DNA from 3 places in the Streptococcus milleri genome. Region 1 is predicted to be linked to each of the others. Evidence: predicted binding sites of a transcription regulator. Region 1 holds the regulator's gene; each other region holds the start of a gene.
The links. Region 1 encodes CtsR, which represses protease genes until heat stress. Its sites were predicted from a motif close to TTGGTCAAAAAAGGTCAAANA; they were not measured.
Positions count from the first base shown of each region.

Region 2: EL087_RS01040 (ATP-dependent Clp protease ATP-binding subunit) is a predicted target of CtsR. The motif match lies at 2,081-2,101, and genes of this name have one in related genera.
Region 3: EL087_RS06445 (ATP-dependent Clp protease ATP-binding subunit) is a predicted target of CtsR. The motif match lies at 2,721-2,741, and genes of this name have one in related genera.

Region 1 is NZ_LR134288.1:1,700,654-1,704,946, reverse strand. Features, by position in the region: gene rpsB (30S ribosomal protein S2) at 1-553, shown strand, start outside; gene tsf (translation elongation factor Ts) at 637-1,680, shown strand; gene EL087_RS08380 (hypothetical protein) at 1,767-2,117, opposite strand; gene EL087_RS08375 (CtsR family transcriptional regulator) at 2,377-2,838, shown strand; gene EL087_RS08370 (ATP-dependent Clp protease ATP-binding subunit) at 2,842-4,293, shown strand, end outside.
Region 2 is NZ_LR134288.1:194,444-198,736, forward strand. Features, by position in the region: gene glmS (glutamine--fructose-6-phosphate transaminase (isomerizing)) at 27-1,841, shown strand; gene EL087_RS01040 (ATP-dependent Clp protease ATP-binding subunit) at 2,269-4,293, shown strand, end outside.
Region 3 is NZ_LR134288.1:1,320,845-1,325,137, reverse strand. Features, by position in the region: gene EL087_RS06450 (GyrI-like domain-containing protein) at 1-358, shown strand, start outside; gene EL087_RS06445 (ATP-dependent Clp protease ATP-binding subunit) at 406-2,679, opposite strand; gene EL087_RS06440 (DUF1797 family protein) at 2,918-3,148, shown strand; gene EL087_RS06435 (FeoA family protein) at 3,314-3,790, shown strand; gene feoB (ferrous iron transport protein B) at 3,787-4,293, shown strand, end outside.

The sequences.
Region 1 (4,293 bases):
TGATGCTGTAAAAGAAGAAGCAGAACGTGCTGGTCAATACTACATCAACCACCGTTGGTTGGGTGGAACACTTACAAACTGGGAAACGATTCAAAAACGTGTTGCTCGTTTGAAAGAAATCAAACGTATGGAAGAAGACGGAATTTTTGATGTTCTTCCTAAAAAAGAAGTCGCTCTTCTTAACAAACAACGCGCTCGTCTTGAAAAATTCTTGGGTGGTATCGAAGAAATGCCACGTATTCCAGATGTGATGTATGTTGTGGATCCACATAAAGAACAAATCGCTGTTAAAGAAGCTAAGAAATTAGGTATTCCAGTTGTAGCGATGGTGGATACAAATACAGATCCAGATGACATTGATGTGATTATCCCAGCTAACGATGATGCTATTCGTGCTGTTAAGTTAATCACTGCGAAAATGGCTGATGCGATTATCGAAGGCCGTCAAGGAGAAGACAACGTTGAATCAGTAGAAGCAGAATTAGCTGCAGCTGATTCACAAGCAGATTCTATCGAAGAAATCGTTGAAGTTGTCGAAGGCTCAAACGAATAATCAAGTAACGAACCTATGGGGCGGGGCCTAGCCCTCCCCCTTTTTATTAAATAAAATCGTAATATCTTAATTGGAGGATCAAAATGGCAGAAATTACAGCTAAGCTTGTAAAAGAATTGCGCGAAAAATCTGGTGCTGGTGTCATGGACGCTAAAAAAGCACTTGTAGAAGTAGATGGCGATATCGAAAAAGCAATTGAATTGCTTCGTGAAAAAGGTATGGCAAAAGCTGCTAAAAAAGCAGATCGTGTTGCTGCTGAAGGATTGACGGGTGTCTATGTAGACGGCAATGTTGCTGCTATCGTTGAAGTGAACTCAGAAACAGACTTTGTAGCAAAAAATGCTCAATTCGTTGAATTGGTAAACGAAACAGCTAAAGTAATCGCAGAAGGCAAACCAGCTAACAACGAAGAAGCTCTTGCTTTGACAATGCCTTCAGGTGAAACACTTGAAGCTGCTTATGTTAGTGCAACTGCTACAATCGGAGAAAAAATCTCATTCCGTCGTTTTGCAGTTGTTGAAAAAGCAGATGATCAAGTATTTGGAGCTTACCAACACAATGGTGGACGTATCGGTGTTATCACAGTTCTTTCAGGCAGTGACGAAGATCTTGCAAAACACGTGGCAATGCACGTTGCCGCTATGAAACCTTCTGTTCTTTCATACAAAGAATTGAGTGAAGAATTTATCCATGATGAATTGGCTCAAATGAACCACAAAATTGATCAAGACAACGAAAGTCGTGCAATGGTTGGTAAACCAGCGCTTCCACACTACAAATTTGGTTCTAAACTTCAATTGACGGATGAAGTGATTGCACAAGCTGAAGAAGACATCAAAGCTGGTCTTGCAGCTGAAGGTAAACCAGAAAAAATCTGGGACAAAATTATTCCTGGTAAAATGGATCGCTTCATGCTGGACAATACAAAAGTTGACCAAGCTTACACATTACTTGCGCAAGTCTATATCATGGACGACAGCAAGACTGTTGAAGCATTTCTTGAAAGCCAAGGTGTGACAATTGCAAGCTTCACTCGTTTTGAAGTAGGTGACGGTATTGAAAAAGCTGCCAACGATTTTGAATCAGAAGTAGCTGCTACGATGGCTGCTGCTCTTGGTCAAAACTAAGGCAATCAATAGCTAGCGTTTAAATCATAAATAAAAAGGTTAGAGAGCTGATATAACTCTCTAGCCTTTTCTAGTAGTGTCTGCTTTTATTTTACAATTTTTTTCGTGAATCCCTTGTGAGAAATCACAGAGTTTACAAATATTAGAACGATTAAAGAAATTAGTAGATAGGTAATTTCGGAGTAGGTAAAAGCGATTCGGTATGTTTGTGTAAAGAGAATAGCACAGATACTTACAGCAATGATGGCTAAATCGATTGTCCATTTTGTTCTAGGGTTTATTAAAGACGGTTCAAATAAAAATGGAGCAAATAAGCAGATGACTAACGGGACGACTTGGACATCCACATAATCAGCAGAAATAACTGTAAAAAAGAATAAAGTTGAAACCAACCAAACCAGTACATGACGTGTATATTTGAACCAATCCATTTTCATTCATTTGGCCTCCTGTTATTATTATCGTCAAATTTTCATCTATATTATAACGCTTTAAAATTAAAAGGCAAGCGTTTACACTCAAATTATTCCTATTCTATAAGCTTTTTCACTTGCTTGAATAATCAGACTTTTCAGTTTTTCATTTAGGTCTTTTTCTTTCAAAAATAAGAGATTTTCGGTATAATATTAGTCAAAGATAGTCAATGTCAGTTGCTCATTTATGGAGCAAAAGAAAGAACTGGAAGAAAGGGTTGTCATGAGCCATAAGAATACGTCAGACAGTATTGAGGAATATATCAAAGCAATTTTAGCTCAAGCTGGGATTGCAGAGTTGAAGCGCAGTGAAATTGCGGATGTTTTTCAGGTTGTTCCAAGTCAGATAAATTATGTCATCAAGACACGTTTTACGGAAAGTCGTGGCTATGTTGTTGAAAGCAAGCGTGGTGGAGGCGGCTACATTCGGATTGGTCGGATTGAATTCTCTAATCATCATGAGCTGCTTTGTGATTTGCTGCATAGAGTTGGTGAACAGATCAGTCAGCAGGTTTTTACAGATATTATTCAGCTACTATTTGATGAAAAAATCATGACGGAAAGAGAAGGTAACCTTCTTTTAGCGACGGCAACTGATAGAGTATTGGGAACAGATGCTGCACGAATTCGTGCGCGAATGTTAAAGAAGATTTTACAACAAGTTGATAGAAAAGGGAAAAACTAATATATGAAATATTCAAAAGCTTTGACAAAAAGTATTGAGTCGGCGCAACTGCTAGCAAGCCATTTTGAAACAGATTATTTGGAGTCTTGGCATTTGTTGATTGCCATGGCGAATAATCCTTATAGTGTTGCGGGTTCTGTTTTAAATGATTATCCGCTTGAAATTGATGATTTTGAGAAAGCAGCCTTTCATATCACAGGAAAGATTTATCAACAAGAGGGAAGCTTTACCATTTGGCCATTTTCTCATCGTATGAAAGTGTTGTTTTTGACAGCTGAGCGAATTGCAGAGGCTGTGCATGCTAAGAATCTTGGGACAGAGCATGTGTTGTTAGCTATGCTGTTTGACCGAGGAAGTTTGGCGGCACGTCTCCTTGAATTTACAGGCTTTAGCTATGAGGATAAAGAAGGCGTTTTGCGCATGACTGATCTTCGGAAAAACTTAGAGCATAAGGCTAGCTGGGGTAAAGAAGATATAAAGGCTATTCGCCACTTAAATAAAAATACTGCTGCTGCGAAACAAACGATGGCCAATATGATGGGAATGCCTCCTTCTACCAGCGGCGGGCTAGAAGACTATACCCGTGATTTAACCGAAATGGCTCGTGCTGGTCTTTTAGAACCGGTCGTTGGGCGTGATGAAGAAATTTCGCGTATGCTTCAGATTCTAAGTCGCAAGACGAAAAACAATCCAGTTTTGGTAGGAGATGCAGGAGTTGGGAAGACAGCATTGGCCCTTGGTTTGGCACAGCGTGTGGCTGCTGGTCAGGTGCCAAATGAGCTTGCAAAGATGAGAGTTCTGGAGCTGGATTTGATGAATGTGGTAGCTGGAACTCGTTTTCGTGGTGATTTTGAAGAACGGATGAACAATATTATCAATGATATTGAAACAGACGGGCATGTGATTCTTTTCATTGATGAGCTTCATACCATTATGGGTTCTGGTAGCGGGATTGACTCGACGTTGGATGCAGCGAACATTCTCAAGCCAGCTTTGGCCAGAGGAACACTTAGAACGGTCGGCGCAACGACACAAGAAGAGTACCAGAAATATATTGAAAAGGACGCAGCTCTTTCACGGCGATTTGCCAAGGTTACTATTGAAGAGCCGACAGTAGCTGATAGTATTGCGATTTTACAGGGGCTCAAGAAAAGCTATGAAGAACACCACAAAGTGGTGATTACAGATTCAGCGATTGAGACAGCTGTTAAGTATGCTCATCGTTATCTAACAAGCAAACATCTACCTGACTCGGCGATTGATTTGTTAGATGAAGCTGCTGCAACGGTACAAAATAAAGGCCCGCAAAATCATGTAAAAGCAGAATTGAGTGCAGCAGATACGGCTTTAATGGCAGGCGATTGGAAAAAGGTTGGCGCTTTGTTGGAGAAAGAAAGTCAGCCAATTGTCTACAAACTAAAGGTTAAAGATGAGGATATTTTGGCAACACTCAGC
Region 2 (4,293 bases), 350 kb from region 1:
GAAAGTTGTTTGCTATAAATAATAGTATGTGTGGAATCGTTGGAATTGTTGGAAATCGAAATGCAACAGATATTTTAATGCAAGGTCTAGAAAAATTAGAATACCGGGGTTATGATTCGGCTGGGATTTTTGTGACCAATGGGAAAACATCTAGTTTGGTGAAATCAGTTGGTCGCATAGCTGATCTTCGTGCGAAAATCGGGATTGACGTGGCTGGAACTGCTGGTATTGGGCATACACGCTGGGCAACGCATGGAAAACCAAGCGAAAGCAATGCGCATCCACATACTTCTCAAACTGGACGCTTTGTTTTAGTGCATAATGGTGTGATTGAAAATTACCTTGACATCAAGAACACTTATCTCGCTGGACATGATTTAAAAGGTCAAACGGATACAGAAATTGCGGTTCACTTGATTGGAAAATTCGTTGAGGAAGAGGATTTATCAGTTCTTGAAGCATTTAAAAAGGCTCTTCATATTATCGAAGGTTCTTATGCCTTTGCTTTGATGGATGCAAAAGATGCAGATACAGTTTATGTTGCCAAAAATAAATCCCCTCTTTTGGTTGGCTTAGGAGAAGGCTACAATATGGTCTGCTCGGATGCTATGGCAATGATCCGTGAAACAAGTGAATTTATGGAAATTCACGACAAAGAATTGGTCATTGTGACAAAAGACAATGTCCAAGTGCAAGACTATGACGGTAATCCTATTGAGCGTGAAAGCTACACGGCAGAGCTTGATTTGTCTGACATTGGTAAAGGCACTTATCCTTACTACATGTTGAAGGAGATTGATGAGCAGCCAACTGTGATGCGCAAACTCATTCAAGCTTACACCGATGAAAATGATCAAGTTTCAGTAGATCCAGCCATTATCAAAGCTGTTCAAGAAGCGGACCGTTTGTACATTCTTGCGGCTGGGACATCTTACCATGCTGGTTTTGCGACCAAGCGCATGCTAGAAGAATTAACGGATACACCGGTCGAATTGGGAATTTCTTCTGAGTGGGGCTACAGATGGCCATTGCTTAGCAAGAAACCAATGTTTATCTTGATTAGCCAATCTGGTGAAACAGCCGACAGCCGTCAGGTTTTGGTCAAAGCCAATGCTATGGGAATTCCAAGCTTGACTGTAACCAATGTACCGGGTTCAACGTTGTCTCGTGAAGCGACTCACACGATGCTACTTCATGCAGGACCAGAGATTGCGGTTGCTTCTACAAAAGCCTACACAGCACAAATCGCGACTCTTGCATTCCTTGCGAAAGCAGTTGGAGATGCTAATGGCAATGAAAAAGCGAAAACGTTTGATTTAGTGCATGAATTATCCATTGTAGCGCAAGCAATTGAAGCTACACTATCTGAAAAAGACGGTATTGACGAAAAAGTGCGTGATTTACTCGCTACAACACGCAATGCTTTCTATATCGGTCGTGGTCAAGATTATTATGTTGCTATGGAAGCTAGTCTAAAGCTAAAGGAAATTTCTTATATTCAGTGTGAAGGATTTGCAGCAGGAGAATTAAAACATGGAACTATTTCCTTGATTGAAGACGGTACGCCAGTATTAGCCTTGATTTCTTCTGACGAGCAATTGGCTAGCCATACTCGTGGAAATGTGTCAGAGGTTGTAGCGCGTGGTGCAAATGTCTTGACTATTGTGGAAGAAAACGTGGCAAAAGAAGGAGACGATATTGTTTTGATGTCTGTTCATCCATATCTATCACCAATTTCTATGGTCGTGCCTACGCAGTTGATTGCTTACTTCGCAACCCTACATCGTGGACTTGATGTGGATAAGCCACGGAACTTGGCTAAATCTGTAACAGTTGAATAATACCTATGAAGAATCATCAAGTGTTGGCTTGGTGATTTTTTTCCCATTGAGATAAAGTGGAAGTCTGATTTAAAAAATTATGTAAAACATAGAATTTTAAACTAGAAAGACTAATATTAAAGTAAAGTCAGTCAGAAAAGAAAAACAAAAATTATGTAAATTTTTTCTAAAAATCTATTGACTTTTTTGTTGTTATAGTATATAATTACATTTGTAAACGGAAAGAAAGTCCGTTACACTCGCTCAAACAAGATGAAATTATTAGCTGTGTTCAGTTAAAGAGATTTCATCTCTATTTTGAGAGAGGATTAAAATTATGTAAACTATTAACTGCCTTTTATATAAATCCAAAAGATAGAGTTACTCACTTTGTCTTATATTTTAAGCAGTTTCGAAAATTATGTAAAATAATAAGTGAGGTACAGATATGAACAACAACTTTGATAACATGGATGATCTTTTCAATCAATTGATGGGAAGAATGGGCGGTTTTAATAGTGAAAATCGGCGTTATCTCATCAATGGACGTGAAGTAACACCAGAGGAATTTGCACAATACCGTGCAACGGGGAAACTTCCGAAACAGGCAATGGAGGCTCAAAATCCACAAATGCAAGGGCAAGCGACTGCTCCAAAACAAGATGGCATTTTAGCGAAGTTGGGTCGTAATTTGACAGAGGAAGCGCGTCAAGATATGCTAGATCCCGTCATTGGGCGTAACAAGGAAATTCAAGAAACAGCAGAAATTCTGTCTCGTCGGACGAAAAACAATCCAGTGCTAGTCGGAGATGCTGGAGTTGGTAAGACTGCAGTTGTTGAAGGTTTGGCGCAGGCGATTGTTAATGGTGATGTTCCTGCTGCTATTAAGAATAAAGAAATTATTTCTGTAGATATTTCGGGATTAGAAGCAGGTACACAGTATCGTGGTAGCTTTGAAGAAAATATTCAAAATTTGGTTTCTGAAGTAAAAGAAGCGGGCAATGTTATTCTCTTCTTTGATGAAATTCATCAAATCCTCGGTGCCGGCAGTACAGGTGGAGATAGTGGCTCTAAAGGTTTGGCGGATATTTTGAAACCAGCCCTTTCTCGCGGGGATTTAACGGTAATTGGTGCGACGACGCAAGATGAATACCGCAACACCATTTTGAAAAATGCAGCTCTGGCTCGTCGTTTCAATGAAGTAAAGGTAAATGCTCCTTCTGCAGAAGATACTTATAAGATTTTACAAGGAATTCGTGACTTATACGAAAAACACCACAATGTTATCTTGCCAGATGAAGTGTTAAAAGCGGCTGTGGATTATTCGATTCAATACATTCCGCAACGCAGTTTGCCAGATAAAGCGATTGACCTAGTGGACGTGACAGCGGCTCACTTAGCAGCTCAACACCCCGTTACAGATGTGCATGCAGTGGAACGTGAAATTGCAGAACAAAAGGCAAAACAAGAAGCTGCGGTTGAAAAAGAAGATTTTGAAACAGCTTTGAATGCCAAGACACGCATTGAAGAGTTGGAAAAGAAAATTGAAAATCATACGGAAGACATGAAAGTGACAGCGACTGTCAATGATGCGGCAGAGTCTGTAGAGCGCATGACGGGTATTCCTGTTTCCAAAATGGGTAGCAGTGATATTGAGCGCTTGAAAGAGATGAATGCGCGTTTGAAGACAAAAGTCATTGGACAAAATGAAGCGGTTGAAGCGGTGGCGCGTGCTATTCGTCGGAATCGTGCAGGCTTTGATGAAGGTAACCGTCCGATTGGTAGCTTCCTCTTTGTCGGACCAACTGGGGTCGGAAAAACAGAGCTAGCAAAGCAATTAGCGCTAGATATGTTTGGTACAAAAGACGCGATTATCCGTTTGGACATGTCTGAATACTCTGACCGTACAGCTGTATCGAAGTTGATTGGTACAACAGCTGGCTATGTGGGCTATGACGACAATAGCAATACATTGACAGAACGTGTTCGTCGCAATCCTTACTCAATCATTCTGCTAGATGAAATTGAGAAAGCAGACCCACAAGTCATCACGTTGTTACTGCAAGTATTAGATGATGGTCGTTTGACAGATGGACAAGGAAATACTGTCAATTTTAAGAATACGGTTATTATTGCTACTTCTAACGCAGGATTTGGCTATGAAAGCTTTACAGGTGACGAAGAAAAAGATATGAAAATTATGGATCGATTGAAACCATACTTCCGTCCAGAATTCTTGAATCGGTTCAATGCAGTTATTGAATTCTCACACCTTGGTAAGGAAGACTTGGCTGAAATTGTTGAATTGATGCTGGCTGAAGTCAACCAAACGCTTGATAAAAAAAGCATCACTCTGACGGTAACGGATGCCGCAAAAGCTTATCTAGCAGAATACGGTTATGATGAAGTCATGGGTGTTCGTCCGCTTCGCCGTGTGATTGAACAACAAATTCGTGACAAAGTAACAGATTAT
Region 3 (4,293 bases), 380 kb from region 1:
AACAGAATCAGAGAAGACTTTGGTAAAAGACGACTTAGTTTATACGATTATGATTGCCCAGCCAGAGTTTATTACAAATGAAATAGTTGAAACAGCTCTCGCAAAAGTAAAAGTGAAAAAACCAAATCCGTTTTATAATGAGATTCGCTTTGAACGAATAAGTGAAGGAAGCAGCGTTGCAATGCTTCATGTAGGACCATTTGACGATGAGCCACAGACCTTCGCGAAAATGGATGCTTTCTGTCAAGAAAATGGGTTAAAACGCTGTACAGCATATCATCGTGAAATTTATTTGAACAATAAAAATCGCACCGCTCCGGAGAAACTAAAGACAATTTTGAGATACAGTGTTCAGTAATTAAAAAGTCACTCCCTAGACTTCTAAGGAGCGACTTTCATGTCTAATTAATTGTCATCTGCTGGTGTTTGGATTTCTTTGCCGGCTTCGTTTTCAGACTTTTTGGACGACTTGATAACAATCTTGCTATTGCTCGTCATGACAGCTTTGAGCTCTTTTTCGCTTGGATGTTCAAGATAGTAGTCGGTGATAGCATCCTCGATGTGATCTTGGATTGTCCGACGAAGCGGACGAGCTCCCATTTTCGGATCGTAACCAAGATTAACTAATTTTTCCTTGACTTTGTCTGTTACGTCTAGGTGAATACCATTTACAGCTAAGCGTTTATTCACATCTTCAAGCATCAAGTCTACGATTTTTAGGAGATTTTCCTTATCAAGGGACTTGAATTCGATAATACCGTCAAAGCGGTTCATAAATTCTGGACTGAAGAAGTTGCCTAATTCACCGAGAACAGAGTTAGTCCGTCCTTCACGCGCTGCTCCAAAGCCAACATTTGCTTCGACTTTGCCAGTACCAGCGTTTGAAGTCATAATGATAATCGTATCTTTAAAGCTAACTGTGCGCCCTTGTCCGTCTGTCAGACGTCCGTCGTCAAGAACTTGCAGGAACATGTGCATGACATCTGGGTGCGCTTTTTCTACTTCGTCAAGTAAAATGAGAGAGTAAGGATTGCGGCGTACGCGCTCTGTCAATTGTCCGGCTTCTTCGTAGCCAACATAGCCTGGAGGTGCTCCAACGAGTTTGGCTACGCTGTGTTTTTCCATATATTCACTCATATCAAAGCGAATCATGCTGTCAGCTGAACCAAAGAGCTCAATCGCTAATTGTTTAGAAAGTTCTGTTTTACCGACACCGGTTGGTCCGACAAAGAGGAAGGAACCAATTGGTCGATTAGGAGAGCCAAGTCCGACACGATTACGGCGAATGGCTTTGGCAATTTTATCAACGGCATTATCTTGACCGATGACATGAGCTTTCAAATCATCAGCTAGACTAATCAGTTGCGATTGTTCCTTTTCTTTTAGGTCACCAACTGGGATATTTGTTTTTTGCTCAATGATATGCTCAATGGTTTTTTCACTGATAATAGGTGTATCTTGGTCTGCCATTTTATTTTGCTGCATTTCTTTGTATTTGGCAATTTGGTCACGGAAATAGGCAGCTTTTTCAAAATCTTCATCACGAGTAGCTTGTGCCTTGAGATTTTCAGCTTTTACCAAGCGTTGATCAATAACTTTGGGATCAACAAAATTAAGTGTCAGATTCATCTTAGAACCTGCTTCGTCCAGCAAGTCAATAGCCTTATCTGGCAAGAAACGATCTTGGATATAACGATTGGATAAGACAGCTGCCGCTTCAATGGCATCATCTGTATATTTAACGTGATGATAGTCTTCGTATTTTTTTTGAATGCCCTTTAAAATAGTAATGGTTTCTTCAACCGTTGGTTCATCCACTTTTACTGGCTGCATCCGGCGTTCCAGTGCTGCATCTTTTTCGATAATGCGATACTCATTGAGAGTTGTGGCACCAACTAATTGAAGCTCACCGCGAGCAAGAGCGGGTTTTAAGATGTTGCCAGCATCCATATTGCCATCTCCAGCTGCACCAGCTCCAACGATTTCATGGATTTCATCAATGAATAAAATCACATCCTGACGAGAACGGATTTCTTCCATGAGTTTTTGCATTCGTTCTTCAAATTGACCACGGATACCAGTTCCTTGCACTAGGCTGACTACATCTAAACGGATGACTTCTTTTCCTTGGAGTTTATGTGGAACATCACCGTCCACAATCTTCTGGGCCAAACCTTCGACAACTGCTGTTTTACCGACACCGGGCTCTCCGATGAGGACAGGGTTGTTCTTCGTCCGACGGTTAAGAATTTCAATGACGCGGACGATTTCCTCATCACGACCGATGACAGGGTCAATTTCACCGCGCCGAGCAAATTCGGTTACATTGATACCAAATTCTTCTAGGAGGCCTTTAGGCTGTTGCGGAGCTTGCTGGCGTGCACCTCCACCTTGATTGGAACCGTAACCTCCATTGCCGTAACCGCCTCCAGATTGAGTCGGAGGGGTTTGTGGTTCTTGATGATTTTGAAAATTTCCGAGATTACTAAAGAAGTCATCAAAAGGATCTAAGTTGTTTTGGTTATTCATATTGGTCATTCCACGAAATAGAGCATTATTTGGGTCTGTTTTCATGATTTGATAACAATTTTGACAGAGGTCAACTTGGTGTTGTTTTCCATTCACATTTGTGTAAAGGTGAATGGTTGATTCATTTATTTTACAGTTTTGACAAAGCATGTGCTACCTCTTTCTTTTAAAATTTGTTTGACTGATACCAATTGGTCAATAATAGTCAAACTTCTTAGTCTTATTATATCAGTATTCTAAAACATTGCAAGAATAAAGTGTTAAAAGACAGATTTTTGTACTGAAGCGTTTCATTTTGTGTTAAATTTATCAAAAACAGGGCTTTTACTGGTATTTCATCTTTCATTTGTGGTAAAATAGTAACGTATAAATGAATAGGAGAAGGAAAATGGAATCACATTTAGTAAGAATTATCAATCGTTTAGATGCTATGACAAAAGATGGTGGCAATTTGAAACGTAATTTTGAACGTGACGGGGTTGTTGTAGCAGAAGTAGCTTATAGCTATGATGAAGAAAATGGCTCAGTATTCACTCTTCGCGATGTTGCAGCGCGTGAAACCTATACTTTTGATAGCATTGATTTGATTGCTATGGAAATTTATGAATTGTTGTATTAATTTGCTAGTCTCTAAATAAGATATCCTCTAGGCACCTGCTTAGGGGTATTTATTTTGCAATAATTTTTGCCTATCTACCTTAGAATTGTCAGAAATTCTTAGAAAAAAGTGGTATACTAATGGTGATAATAAGCATATTTCTTGACAAACAGAAAAGGAGATAGTATGGATTTATCTCGGATAACATTATTAACAGAATATGAAATTGTCGGAATCGATCTGGAGGAAGCGAGCGTCCGTCATTTAGCAGATTTAGGGATTAAGATAGGCAGTTTTATTCAAATCATTTCAAAAACAAATGATACAGCCATTCTCTTAGTTCGAGTTGCTAGGGTTGCTTTGGACAAATCTATTTTGGAAAAGTTGGACGTTGTTCTGAAAGATAGCAATCGCTCAGCTCTTCCTTTATCTGAGTTAGCTGTTGGAGATGTGGCGTATATAGAAGCAATTCATGCAGAGGGTGCTTTAAAACGGAGGCTGATGGACATGGGATTGACGAAAAATACAAAAGTTCAGTTGCAGAAGGTTGCACCATTAGGTGATCCACTAGAAATTAAGTTGAGAGGCTACGATTTGACATTGAGAAAGTCAGAAGCGAGTCTGGTTAGTGTTGTGAAAGGTGAAAAGGGAGCAAAAGGATGAAAGAATTAGCACTTGCGGGAAATCCGAATAGTGGAAAGACCAGTTTATTTAACATTCTAACCGGTAGTAGCCAGCATGTGGGAAATTGGCCTGGAGTTACTGTCGAAAAGAAAAGTGGTCTGTTTCGCAAAAATAAAGAAATCGTTATTCAAGACTTACCAGGAATTTACTCATTGTCGCCTTATACTTCTGAGGAAATGGTTAGTAGAAATTATCTTTTAAGTGGCAATGCGGATGCTATTTTGGATGTGGTTGACGCGACCAACTTGGAACGGAATCTGTACTTGAGCTTGCAATTGATTGAGACGGGGATTCCGGTTGTGTTGGCTTTAAATATGAGCGATGTCGTTGAAAAACAAGGAAAATGGATTGATACAGAAAAATTAAGCTACCAACTGGGTGTGCCGGTCGTAGCGACTAGTGCTTTGAAAAAGACAGGGATTGACCAAGTCATGCAGCAGGCCATGCGAGTGATGAACCAGGCAGAGGAGGAGGTTTATCCA